2 regions of the Acidovorax sp. FW305-C-20-28 genome follow, and region 2 is predicted to be linked to the other one. Evidence: predicted binding sites of a transcription regulator. Region 2 holds the regulator's gene; the other holds the start of a gene.
The links. Region 2 encodes HrcA, which represses chaperone genes, less so after heat shock. Its sites were predicted from a motif close to TTAGCACTCNNNNNNNNNGAGTGCTAA; they were not measured.
Positions count from the first base shown of each region.

Region 1: a site for HrcA is predicted at 2,830-2,856, ahead of rpoH (RNA polymerase sigma factor RpoH). Genes of this name have one in related genera too.

Region 1 covers NZ_JBYSYM010000020.1:94,238-99,829, reverse strand. Annotated here, with positions in the region: gene AC3WOH_RS21975 (WG repeat-containing protein) at 1-2,574, opposite strand, end outside; gene rpoH (RNA polymerase sigma factor RpoH) at 2,887-3,828, shown strand; gene AC3WOH_RS21965 (Bug family tripartite tricarboxylate transporter substrate binding protein) at 3,972-5,048, shown strand; gene AC3WOH_RS21960 (type II secretion system protein GspG) at 5,260-5,592, opposite strand, start outside.
Region 2 covers NZ_JBYSYM010000029.1:73,130-78,721, reverse strand. Annotated here, with positions in the region: gene AC3WOH_RS27190 (NAD kinase) at 1-752, opposite strand, end outside; gene hrcA (heat-inducible transcriptional repressor HrcA) at 916-1,914, shown strand; tRNA gene AC3WOH_RS27180 (tRNA-Ile) at 1,966-2,042, shown strand; gene AC3WOH_RS27175 (hypothetical protein) at 2,411-3,562, shown strand; tRNA gene AC3WOH_RS27170 (tRNA-Arg) at 3,851-3,927, shown strand; gene AC3WOH_RS27165 (hypothetical protein) at 4,167-4,478, shown strand; gene AC3WOH_RS27160 (DUF4177 domain-containing protein) at 4,711-5,484, opposite strand; gene AC3WOH_RS27155 (hypothetical protein) at 5,465-5,592, shown strand, end outside.

The sequences.
Region 1 (5,592 bases), on a different contig from region 2:
GGCCTCGGGAATCAGGGCCAGCGACTGGCCGTTGTTGCGCACCGCCAGCAGGCACAGCTGGGGGGTCAGCAAATGGGCCGGGATGGCGTCGATCCGGTCACCGCGGTAGCGCACGGCGGCTTCGGCCAGGGCGGGTGTGATCCTGGCGGGGTCGAGGTCGCGGATGTTGTCCAGACTGGTGCTGAGGGCGGCCTCTTCCACCGCGTCGGTGCGCAGCCAGTGCGCCACGGTGCGCAGGGGCGCATGCGCGCGCACGGCCGCCAGCGCCATCGCCGGCGTGAGCAGGCCGGCCCACACGCCGTGCAGGCTGTTGTGGTTCCACTGCCGGGGCACGCGGCTGTGCTCCTGGTCGCGCCAGTCCCAGTCGGGCTGGCCCGCGTACAGCGCGCGCGCCAGGGCCAGGCCTTCGGCCGTCATGCAGCGGGGCGGGATCTGCGTGGCCTTGTCCACCCCCTGGCGCACCAGGGCCTCCAGGCGCTCGGGCGTCTGCCAGCGCGCGGGCACGTCTTCCAGCGCTGCGGTCCAGTCGGCCACCGCCGCATCCACCATGGCGTCGTCCAGCCACTGTGCCGGCACCCGGCCGATGGAGCGGCCACTGCGGGCCACGGTGTGCAGCCATTCCTCGCGCGTCTGCGGTTCGCGGGGCGCCTCGGGCGGGTCGTCAGCACCCGCGCCAGTCGTGCCCCCACCGCCCCCACCGCCCTCCCCGGCCGGCAGGGCCTGCTGGCGTGCGCGCAGCGCCGTCTGCAGCGCATCCACGCTCGGTGCCGCCATCAGCCACAGCTCCCACCAGGCATCGCCGTCGCCAGAGTCATCCACCTTGTAGAGCGACAGCCACTGCTCGCGCGACTCACGCAGCACGCCGCTGTCTCCCGGCAGGGCGCGGCCCATCGGCACGGCCCAGGCGGGCGGCAGGTGGCCGGCGGGGTACCACCAGGGGACTTTGTGCTCGGGGTCCAGCACCGGCGGGCCATGGTGCGCGGTCAGGGCCTGCAGCACCGCCGCGTGGGCCTGCTCCACGGCACCGGCCAGCAGCGGGCCCAGGAACTCGTAGTGCCCGCTGTGTTCTTCGCCCAGGTAGGTGCGCGCCAGCCGCCGCGTGCGCACCGCATGGCGCACCGGGGCGGCGTCCTCGTCCGCTTCGTCGTCCTCGTCGCAGGCAGGCCCGCCCTCCAGCGCCGCGCCCGCCGCCAGGCCGTGCAGGCCAGCCTCGGCCTCGGCCAGCAGGGCCCGGGCCACGGCCACCGCATCCTGGTGCGCGGCGGGCTGGGGGTGGAAGAACGGCTGCAGCGGCCCCACGGCCCCCTCCTGCACCGCGCTGCGCCACAGCGGGCTGCCATCGGCGGCCTGCAGCACCACCTGCGCCCCCTCGGCCACGGCACGCCAGACCACGGCGCCGGCCCGGTCGATCCAGGCCACCTGGCCATCGCGTGTGAGAAACGGCACCAGCGGCGTGCCGCGCTCCTCGGCGGGTATCCAGCCCTCGGCGTCGGTCAGCGGCTCCAGCAGCAGCGCAGCGTCCACCGGCAACACGCTGCCATCGGCGTGCAACAGGCCCCAGGCCGCGGGGACGGCCTCGTCGCCATCGCCGCTGCTGCGGGTGCGCACCACGGCAAAGCCGCAGGCGGGCCGGAAATGGGTGCCCCAGGCCAGGGCCGGGGTGGCCAGCGGCGTGCCGTCGGCGCACAGAAAGCGGCTGCCTTCGGCGTCACTGGCCACCCGGCCGCAGGCCATGTACCGGGCCAGGTGGGCATCGCCCTGCACGGCGACCCGGCCCTGGGCATCGAGGTAGGCGCAATCGTCTTCGTCCCCATCGTCGGGCCCTTCGCAGTAGGCCAGGCCGGCGCTGTTGAAGGCGTCGATCAGCGCATAGCTGGGTGTGAGCACCCACTCTCCACGTGTATCTATCAGGCCCCAACGGTCGCCGTCGAGCGAGGCGGGGGTCACTTCCAACTCATCAAAGGGCTCGGCCGCCTGGAAGCGCGGCGCGATGGCCCAGCCCCCCTCCCGGTCCACAAAGCCGTGCAAGCGCTCGCCGCCCTGCGGATCCCACGGGACTGCGCGGGCCAGGCCGTTGGCGCCGAATTCGCTGAGGTCGTGGAAACGCGCCTCCGAGGTGAAGCGCCCCTCGCGGTCGAGGATGCGCCATTCGCCCTCGCCCACCCGCGCCGCCGACAGGCCGCGCCGGAACGGCCGCACATCCAGAAAGCGCGGCGCCACCGCCACCGCCCCTGCCAGGTCCACAAAGCCCCACAGCCCGCCCTGCTGGAAACGCGCCAGGCCGTCGACGGAATAGCCGCGCGCATTCTCCAGCGTGGGCGGCACCCGCCAGCGGCCCCCGGCATCGATGAAACCCCAGCGCCCATCCTCCGCCTGGGCGGCGGAGATCCAGCCCCCCTGCCCATCGGCGTGGAAGCCCAGCAGCGCCTGCAGCCCCTCGGCCGGGCGCGTGGCCTTGCCGGCGTGCACGATCACCAGGGCCTGGCGGCCACGCTCGGGCGACAGGGGGATGCGGGCGATCCAGGGGGCGGCGGGAGGGGTGGCGGCGGCGGTGGCGGGCTGGTGGGGGTCCATGGGCGTGAACAGGTGCTGTGGCCGCCGATGGTAGCGATACCCGCCCCCGCATCCGTCGCCGATCACCACACGGACCTGGGCCGGGCTCCTACACCCGGGCCCAGGCACGCTCCCTAGACTGTGGACAAGCGATTTTCGGCCGGCTTGGCAGGGCAAAGCCCGGTGGAAGGAACCTTGGGGACGCATGCCAGTCCATGGCAAATCGTGGCCCGGACACCCCGGCAATCACCCAGCCGCAGCAGGGGAACTTCGGCTTTAGCACTCACTCAAAGAGAGTGCTAATATCACGGCTTAGAGGAAAGGATTCCCGGAATGAACATTCAATCTGGAACCGTTACGACGACTTTGGCGCCCGCCAACCCATGGGCGCTGGTGCCCCCGCTGGGCAATCTGGACGCTTATATTTCGGCCGTCAACCGCCTGCCCCTGCTCACCCACGAGGAAGAGCAGACCTATGCACGCGCTCTCAAGGACAACAACGACCTGGACGCCGCCGGCCGGCTGGTGATGTCGCACCTGCGCCTGGTCGTCTCCATCTCGCGCCAGTACCTGGGCTATGGCCTGCCGCACGGCGACCTGATCCAGGAAGGCAATGTGGGCCTGATGAAGGCCGTCAAGCGCTTCGACCCCGACCAGGGCGTGCGCCTGGTGAGCTATGCCATGCACTGGATCAAGGCCGAGATCCACGAATACATCCTCAAGAACTGGCGCATGGTCAAGGTGGCGACCACCAAGGCCCAGCGCAAGCTGTTCTTCAATCTGCGGTCCATGAAGCAGGGTTTCAAGGCCGATGCGGCCGCCGCCGATGCCGCCACGCACCGCGACACCCTGTCGGACCGCGAGATCGACGCCGTGGCCGAGCAGCTCAACGTCAAGCGCGAAGAAGTCATCGAGATGGAAACCCGCCTGTCGGGTGGCGATGTGCTGCTCGACCCGGCCCCATCGGACGATGGCGAGCAGGCCTTCGGCCCGATCGCCTACTTGGCCGACGCCTCCCATGAGCCCACGGCCATGATCGAATCGCGCCAGCGCGACTACCTGGCCACCGACGGCATTGCCGACGCCCTGGCCAGCCTGGACGAGCGCAGCCGCCGCATCGTGGAAGAGCGCTGGCTCAAGGTCAACGACGACGGCACGGGCGGCATGACGCTGCACGAGCTGGCCGCCGTGTACGGCGTGAGCGCCGAGCGCATTCGCCAGATCGAAGTGGCCGCCATGAAGAAGATGAAGAAGGCGCTGGCGGAATACGCATAAGTATCCGCATAAGCATCGATCCGCTTCGCTGCAAAGGGCGCGTTACCATCGCTGCTTCGCGGTTGAAGCGCCTCCACCACAAGGGCCCCGTCGGGGCCCTTTTTTCTTGGGCGCGGCATCCGCTGCAGATCACTTTCAAGGAGATGCTCTTGTCACGCCCTGTTGTTGTTGTCGTTCCCCGCCGCGCGGCCCTGGCCCTGGCGATCGCCGCCCTGTCGTCGTCGCCCTGGGCCCTGGCCCAGCAAGCCCAGCAAAAGCCTGCTGCCACTGCCAAGCCGGCAGCCGCCCCGGCCGCAGCAGCAGCCCCCGTGGCCTGGCCCACCAAGCCCGTGCGCATCATCGTGGGCTTTCCGGCCGGCTCCTCGCCCGACCTCACGGCCCGCACAATCGCCGAGCCCCTGTCCAAGGCGCTGGGCCAGCCGGTCATCGTGGAGAACAAGGTGGGCGCGGGCGGCAACATCGGTGCCGACGCCGTGGCCAAGGCGCGTGACGACCACACCATCGGCCTGATGATCAACGGCAACATGACCATCGCCAAGATGCTCAACCCCGCCGTGCCGTATGACCCCATCAAGGACCTGGCCCCGCTGAGCTTGATCGGCACCTCGCCCCTGGTGCTGACCGCCCCCGTGAGCCAGCCCGGCGTGCCCGCCACGGCCGACGCGCGCGAATTCTTCGTGGCCGCCCGCAACGGCGGCGACAAGTGGAGCTACGGCACCCCCGGCGTGGGCACCGTGGGCCACATCGGCACCGAGCTGCTCAAGTCGCGCAGCAACATCAACCCCGTGCATGTGCCCTACCCCGGCTACCCCCAGGTGGCCACGGCCATGCTCGGCGGCCAGCTGCAGATGGCCCTGCTGCCCCCTGCCCTGGCCCAGGCCCAGGTCAAGGCCGGCAAGCTGCGCGCCATCGGCGTCACCTCCTCGGGCCGCAGCCCCCTGGTGCCCGACGTGCCCAGCCTGGCCGAAGCCGGCATCACCAACTACAACCTGGAGATCTGGAACGCCTTCGCCGCCCCGGTCACCATGCCCAAGCCCATCCAGGCCAAGGTCGCCGCCCTCATCAGCGAAATCGCCCGCAGCCCCGACGTGCGCAGCAAGCTGTTCCAGCAAGGCTGGCAGGTGGTGGGCACCTCGCCCGAAGGCCTGGCCAACCGCATCAAGGCCGACACCAACCTGCTGGGCGGCGTGATCGCCATGCGCGGCATCAAGGCCGAGTAAGCAAGCAAGCCAGGGCCACGGCAGGCCAGGCACGCACGAGGGAGGGCCGGCGCCCTCTTGCGTGCCTCCCTGCTCGCTTGCCTGCGCTGCAGGTAGCCCGCAGCCCTGCCTGCGCCAGCGGCCGGCAATCCACCGGCAGCGGATAGACGACCGAGCCACCAGGCAGACGATCCATCTATCTGTCTGTCTATCCGTCTGTCGGTCTATCGGTCTATCGCACAGGGAAGCCCAGGTCGTCGCCTCCCCCACCCTCATCCCGGCCATTGGGCCCCACGGACCGCAGTTGGAATGGGCGCCCACCATGGCCAGGGACGGCCCGGTAGACCAGGGGATGCCCCCATCCGTCTCGCACGGGAGAAGAAGCGCGCAGTTCCAGAACGCTCAGTGCCTCTTGGTCGCTGGGCACGCGCCCGTGCTGGGCGGCCCAGTGGTCCAGGGAACTGCCGACCAGTTCGAGGATGGCGTGCGTCTGCATTCGATGGTGCTCGTCGGCGTTGCTGTCCAGGGGCGGCTGGAGCAGGGCATAGAGCAGGCCAGCGGCCAG
Region 2 (5,592 bases):
GCGCTCACGTCGCGGCCACTGACCACCTCGACAGCGATCTCTGTGGCGTCTGACAGCACGATGGGACGGTTGGACAGGGTGTGCGGCGCAATCGGCACCAGCACCCAGCCGGGGATGGACGGGTGCAGCATGGGGCCGCCGGCCGACAGCGCGTAGGCCGTGGAGCCCGTGGGCGAGGCGATGATCAGGCCGTCGGCGCGCTGGTTGGCCACGAAGCGCCCGCCCACCTCCACGCGCAGCTCCACCATGCCCGAGGTGGCGCCCCGGTTCACGACCACGTCGTTCATGGCCAGTGCCTCGAAGACCACCTGGCCATCGCGCACCACGCGGGCATGCATCAGCGGGCGCAGGTCTTCCTCGTATTCGCCCTGCAGCATCGGGGGCAGGGTGGTCTGGTAGGTGCCGAAGGGGATGTCGGTGATGAAGCCCAGCCGCCCCTGGTTGATGCCGATCAGCGGGGTCTTGTGGCGCGCCAGCTGCCGGCCTATGCCCAGCATGGTGCCGTCGCCTCCCACCACCAGGCCCAGGTCGCACTGGGTGCCGATGGTGTCCACATCCATCGTGGGGTAGTCGGACAGGCCGGCATTGGCGGCCGTCTCGGCCTCCAGGGCCACGCTGCAGCCCTGGCCTTGCAGGAATTGCGCGATGTCCTGCAGGGCCTGGCGTGAGCCCTCGGTCATGGAAGAGGCGCCTGCAGCCGATGCCTGCTGGTACTTGCCGATGAGCGCTACATGGCGGAAATTGGAGGGCATCGTCAAATTACATCATTGTTGTGGGAACACGGAGCCTGGGCGAGGCCTTGCGTCCGGCGGGGGCAAGTTGCGCAATGCTAGTGCATCCCATGCGGACTTCTCTGTACAACGATAGACGAAACGCGACAGGGAAACACCCGCTTCCCTCATTAAAATCGACCGCATGCTTGATGACCGTGCCAAGTTGCTGCTCAAGGCGCTCGTGGAGCGCTACATAGCCGACGGACAGCCCGTGGGCTCGCGCACGCTCTCGCGCGCCTCCGGCATGGACCTGTCGCCGGCGACCATCCGCAATGTGATGGCCGACCTTGAAGAACTCGGCCTGATCGCCAGCCCGCACACTTCGGCCGGGCGCATTCCCACGGCCAAGGGCTATCGTCTGTTCGTCGACACGATGTTGACCGTGCAGCGTGACCCTTTGATTTCACCGCCGCTGGCGCCCGAGCAGCCGCAGAAGGTGATTGCCAATGCCGCCAACCTGCTGTCCAACCTGTCGCAGTTCGTGGGTGTGGTGATGGCGCCACGGCGCACCTCGGTGTTCCGGCACATCGAATTCCTGCGCCTGTCGGAGCGGCGCTTCCTGGTGATCATCGTCTCGCCCGAGGGCGATGTGCAGAACCGCGTGATCTTCACCGACATCGATCACTCGCAGTCGCAGCTGATCGAGGCCGCCAATTTCCTCAACGCCAACTACGCCGGCCTGGCCATGGAGCAGGTGCGCGAGCGCCTGAAGTCCGAGGTGGATGCACTGCGCGGCGAGATCGGCACGCTCATGCAGGCGGCCGTCAATGTGGGCTCGGAGGGGGAGGCGCAGGACGAGGTGGTCATCTCCGGCGAGCGCAACCTGCTGTCCGTGAGCGACTTTTCGAGCGACATGGGCAATCTGCGCCGCGCTTTCGATCTTTTCGAGCAAAAGACGCAGATTCTGCGGCTCATGGACTTCTCCAGCCAGGCCGAGGGCGTACGCATCTACATCGGCGGCGAAAGCCAGGTCGTGCCGTTCGAGGAACTCTCCATCGTGAGCTCCCCCTACGAGGTGGACGGCAAGGTGGTAGGCACCCTGGGCGTGATCGGCCCGACACGCATGCCCTACGATCGCATGATCCAGATCGTGGACATCACCTCCAAGCTGGTCTCCAATGCGCTGAGCCACCGCCGCTGAGCGCCTGCTTGCCCCTACAATACCGCGTGCCCCATCTTCGGTCTGGTACAAGGGGCGTTAGCTCAGTTGGTTAGAGCAGAGGACTCATAATCCTTTGGTCGCGGGTTCAAGTCCCTCACGCCCTACCATATCCCTTCTGCCATAGTTGCTATCAAAATTGCAGCTATCAGCATGCTTGGCGTTTCGCGCCGCGCTATTTTCCCCGCCTTACCACCCCCTGCACCCTCCCCTGCCCGGGGAGGGCTCGCCAGAGCATCTGCATGTAACTTGTGCGCCGAATCACTGCGGTGATGCAACGTTACCGTTACGATGCAAAGACACGTTATGTCACGTTTGCAGGCCTGCAGGGGTGGGCCTTGCGGCGCGCTGGCGTGGTGCATGTCAGAACGATAGGCCAAACGGTCCTGGCATCCGCAGTTTTCTCCCCCGAAATGGCGGCCCTGGGTGAAGCGGGCCGCGAGCGCGTGCCCGGTCATTTTTATTTTTGGAGTCCTCGATGCGGTATCTCATTGTTTTATTTTTGTCGGCGCTGACCACCTTTGCCCAGGCTGCGAACTTCGTTTCGATGCACCAGTCTGCGCACAAGATCGCGCTGCCGCCAGCGCCTGGCACCTTCAACTACACCTTTGACACCAAGGTCGGCTTCAAGGCGCAGTACGCGCCTACCGGCGTGACGGGCTGTGCCATTGGCTTTGGCACGGGCGGCTGCGCCTTCCCTGGTGGTGGTTCCCTTTCCCTGCCCGAGTTCACTGGTTTCCAGATGCAGAGCCAGGAGTTCAAGATCTTCATTCCTGCAGGTTCGCGTTCGTTCCTGTTCTCCGGCTATGCCCCCCAGGGCACCCAGTCGGCCTTCGTGCTGCGCTATGGCAAGGAGCCTACGCGTACCGCTCCTCTGAGTGGCAGCGAGTACCAAGCCGCACAGACCGGTGAGCGCATCGACACCGCGTTTGCACGCCTGGTTACCCAAGACGTTGACCATTTCGTCGTGCACGACGGCGGCGGCACCCTGCGCTTCGTGGGCGGTCAGCTCGATGCCAACCGCGGCAGCACCGACCAGGGCAAGTGGCTCTACGTGCGCCAGCTGAGTGGTGCTGCCCTCTTCGACTACCAGGGCGCCATCGATGTGGACATGCCCAAATACGCCGCGGGCTACAACGCCATCACCTGGACCACCAGCGCCTTCCCGGACCCCGTGGACGCAGCCAGCCCTGGCGGTGGCACGACCAATCCTCCTGGCGGCGGCGGCACGACCAACCCACCGGCCACGGGCACGACAGTCACCACCACGGTGGCTTCCGCCGCCGGCCAGCCCCTCAAGCTGGACATCACGATGACGCAGTCCGCGGCAGAAGTCGCGGCCAATCCACAGATCAGCACCTGGGTGGCTGCGCGCATTCCCGCCAACGGCCTGTTCTACACGACGGACGTCTGGTTCTTCCGCAAGGTCGATGGCTGGGCCCAGCTGGTGCTGCCTTTCCCCGAGAGCGTGGCCTATTCCAGCCTGGGTACGAATGCTGCCAGCCTGAAGTTCACGCCCTCGATGGACCTGGCGGACACGGACCTGCGTGCCTTCAACATCGAGATCTACTTTGGCTACAAGACCAGCACGGGCGCCTTTGTGAGCAAGGGCAAGGTCTGGCCCCAGTAATGGGACGGCGCATTCGCGCCATGCCCGCTTGCACAAAAAGGCCCTTCGGGGCCTTTTTGCATGGTGCCGCCGAGCGGTGGCGCATCCAGACGCGCCGTGGAGGGCGTGCGCACAATCGGAGCGCAGGCCAATAAATTTGGCCTTTTTGCCTGAAGCCCGCTTTGGCGTGCGCTACAATACGTGCAGCAGACGAGTTCTGTGATTGCCCCGGGGTTTTACGTTGAGGCAAACGCAGCAAGCAGCGATTTTTTGAAATGTTGAAAAATCCATGCTATAATTCAAAGCTTAGCGGCTGTAGCTCAGCTGGATAGAGTACTTGGCTACGAACCAAGGGGTCGTGGGTTCGATTCCTGCCAGCCGCACCAACAGGTAAGCCCTGATATCGCAAGGTATCAGGGCTTTTTCCTTTGTGCCTTTGCGCTTTCATTCCGCGCTCGCTGGCCGGGGGTGATCTGGGGCAACTGCTTTCCCCACCGCGTGCAGTTCGCGCCGTACTCCTACACCTTCACCGCCGCAGCCGGCGCACGCTGGGGGACCTTCCACTGCTGCTGTCGCCCACGTGCATGCCCACGTCCTCACCTGCCAATTCCAACGCGATCCCGCGATGGAACACCTCGCATCCACCCCGGTGGTGGCAGATGCGGAAGCCGTGCTGTTCAGTTGGACGGACCGCGAGGGCCGGGGCTATGAGGTGCTGTTGCGCGGGAGCGACCGGCTGGTGGCCGCACTCCGCTTCGATGCACAGGAGTGCCATGCCGCGACCCAGGAATTGGGCTTGCAGTGCAAGGCGCTCGGGCTTGCCTGGGAGGCCATGGCGCCCTCGGCAGACACCGCGTGGACCGCGGCTCATGCGAACGCGGGTGGGGTCGGGTCGCATGGAATCTTTTCTCCCGGAGTTGTCCGCCATGGCCACTGATCCCGAGGAGCATCCGCTGCACCAAGTGCCGGAGCATCTGCCCCGGCCCCCTGGTGACCTGCCGCCTGGCAGCACACCAGCGCCGTCCCCTGGGCCCAAACCGCAGCCCGGCGCGGTGCCGTCGCCGGACGGGGTTGGGCCGTATGCGGGCGAAGTGGAGGATGAAGCCGCAGATCCGGTGGGCAGGCCACCCCGGTTGTGAAAGCCCAGCGGCTGGCAGGGCGGCGGCGCGTCAGCCGGCGAGCGGGCGTTCGAGAATCGCCACCATCGTCTGCACGGTCTTGGCCGACATTTGCAGATCGGGCGACAGTATCTGGACTAGGCGCCAGCCTTCCTGTGCCTCCCGATTGAGAATGGTCTTGAGGTCGGGCAGGGGCGCAGCCTTCATGCCCGCGAGAAAGCCTTGCTTCCATTCGATGTCGAGGGTCCTGTACTCGTGTTTGGGCATGGCGGGAGGCTCCACGTGTTCAAGGTCCCCGACGCTCACTGCAAAGGCCGCAGCCAGCGCTTTTTTCGATTGCAGCGATGCCGTTGCATCGGTCTCGATGCGCTGCACCGTGCGCAGGTTCAGCCCACAGGCCATGGCGAGTTCTTCCTGGGACCAGGATTTTTCCGATCGGAGCCGTTTGACCAGTGCGGAGTTGATGTTGTTCATCTTCGTCTTGCAGTCCTGGGACCTGTGCAGGGATGGGAGGGGGTGGGCGGCATCCGCATGATCCATGCAAATGCTGGAAATCTCCACCCATCCGCTGCGGCAATACCCCGGCGAACCTGCGGCAATGAGACGACAGTGGGTGCCAGCACGTGTTCCGTTGCCGGGGCCGGGCATTGTGCCTGGCGGGTCGATGCCCCCTTTTGGGGGATGAAGGAAGCCTGCCGGCACACCCCCGGCTGCCTTATGCTGCTGCTCCAGCAAGGTGCGCAGCCGCTTCGAGCTGTCGCCAACGAGGGGGATGGGAATGGGCAAGGGAAAAAGATCGCGGGGTGTGTCCACGCTGGTCTTCATGGGCGGCCTGGCCGTGCTGCTGGTGGCGGCGTTGGCCTGGGGTGGCTACCAGAGGTCGCAGCGCAAGGCCGAGGCAGCCCAGGCCATCGTGCTGGCCAATGAGCGCCT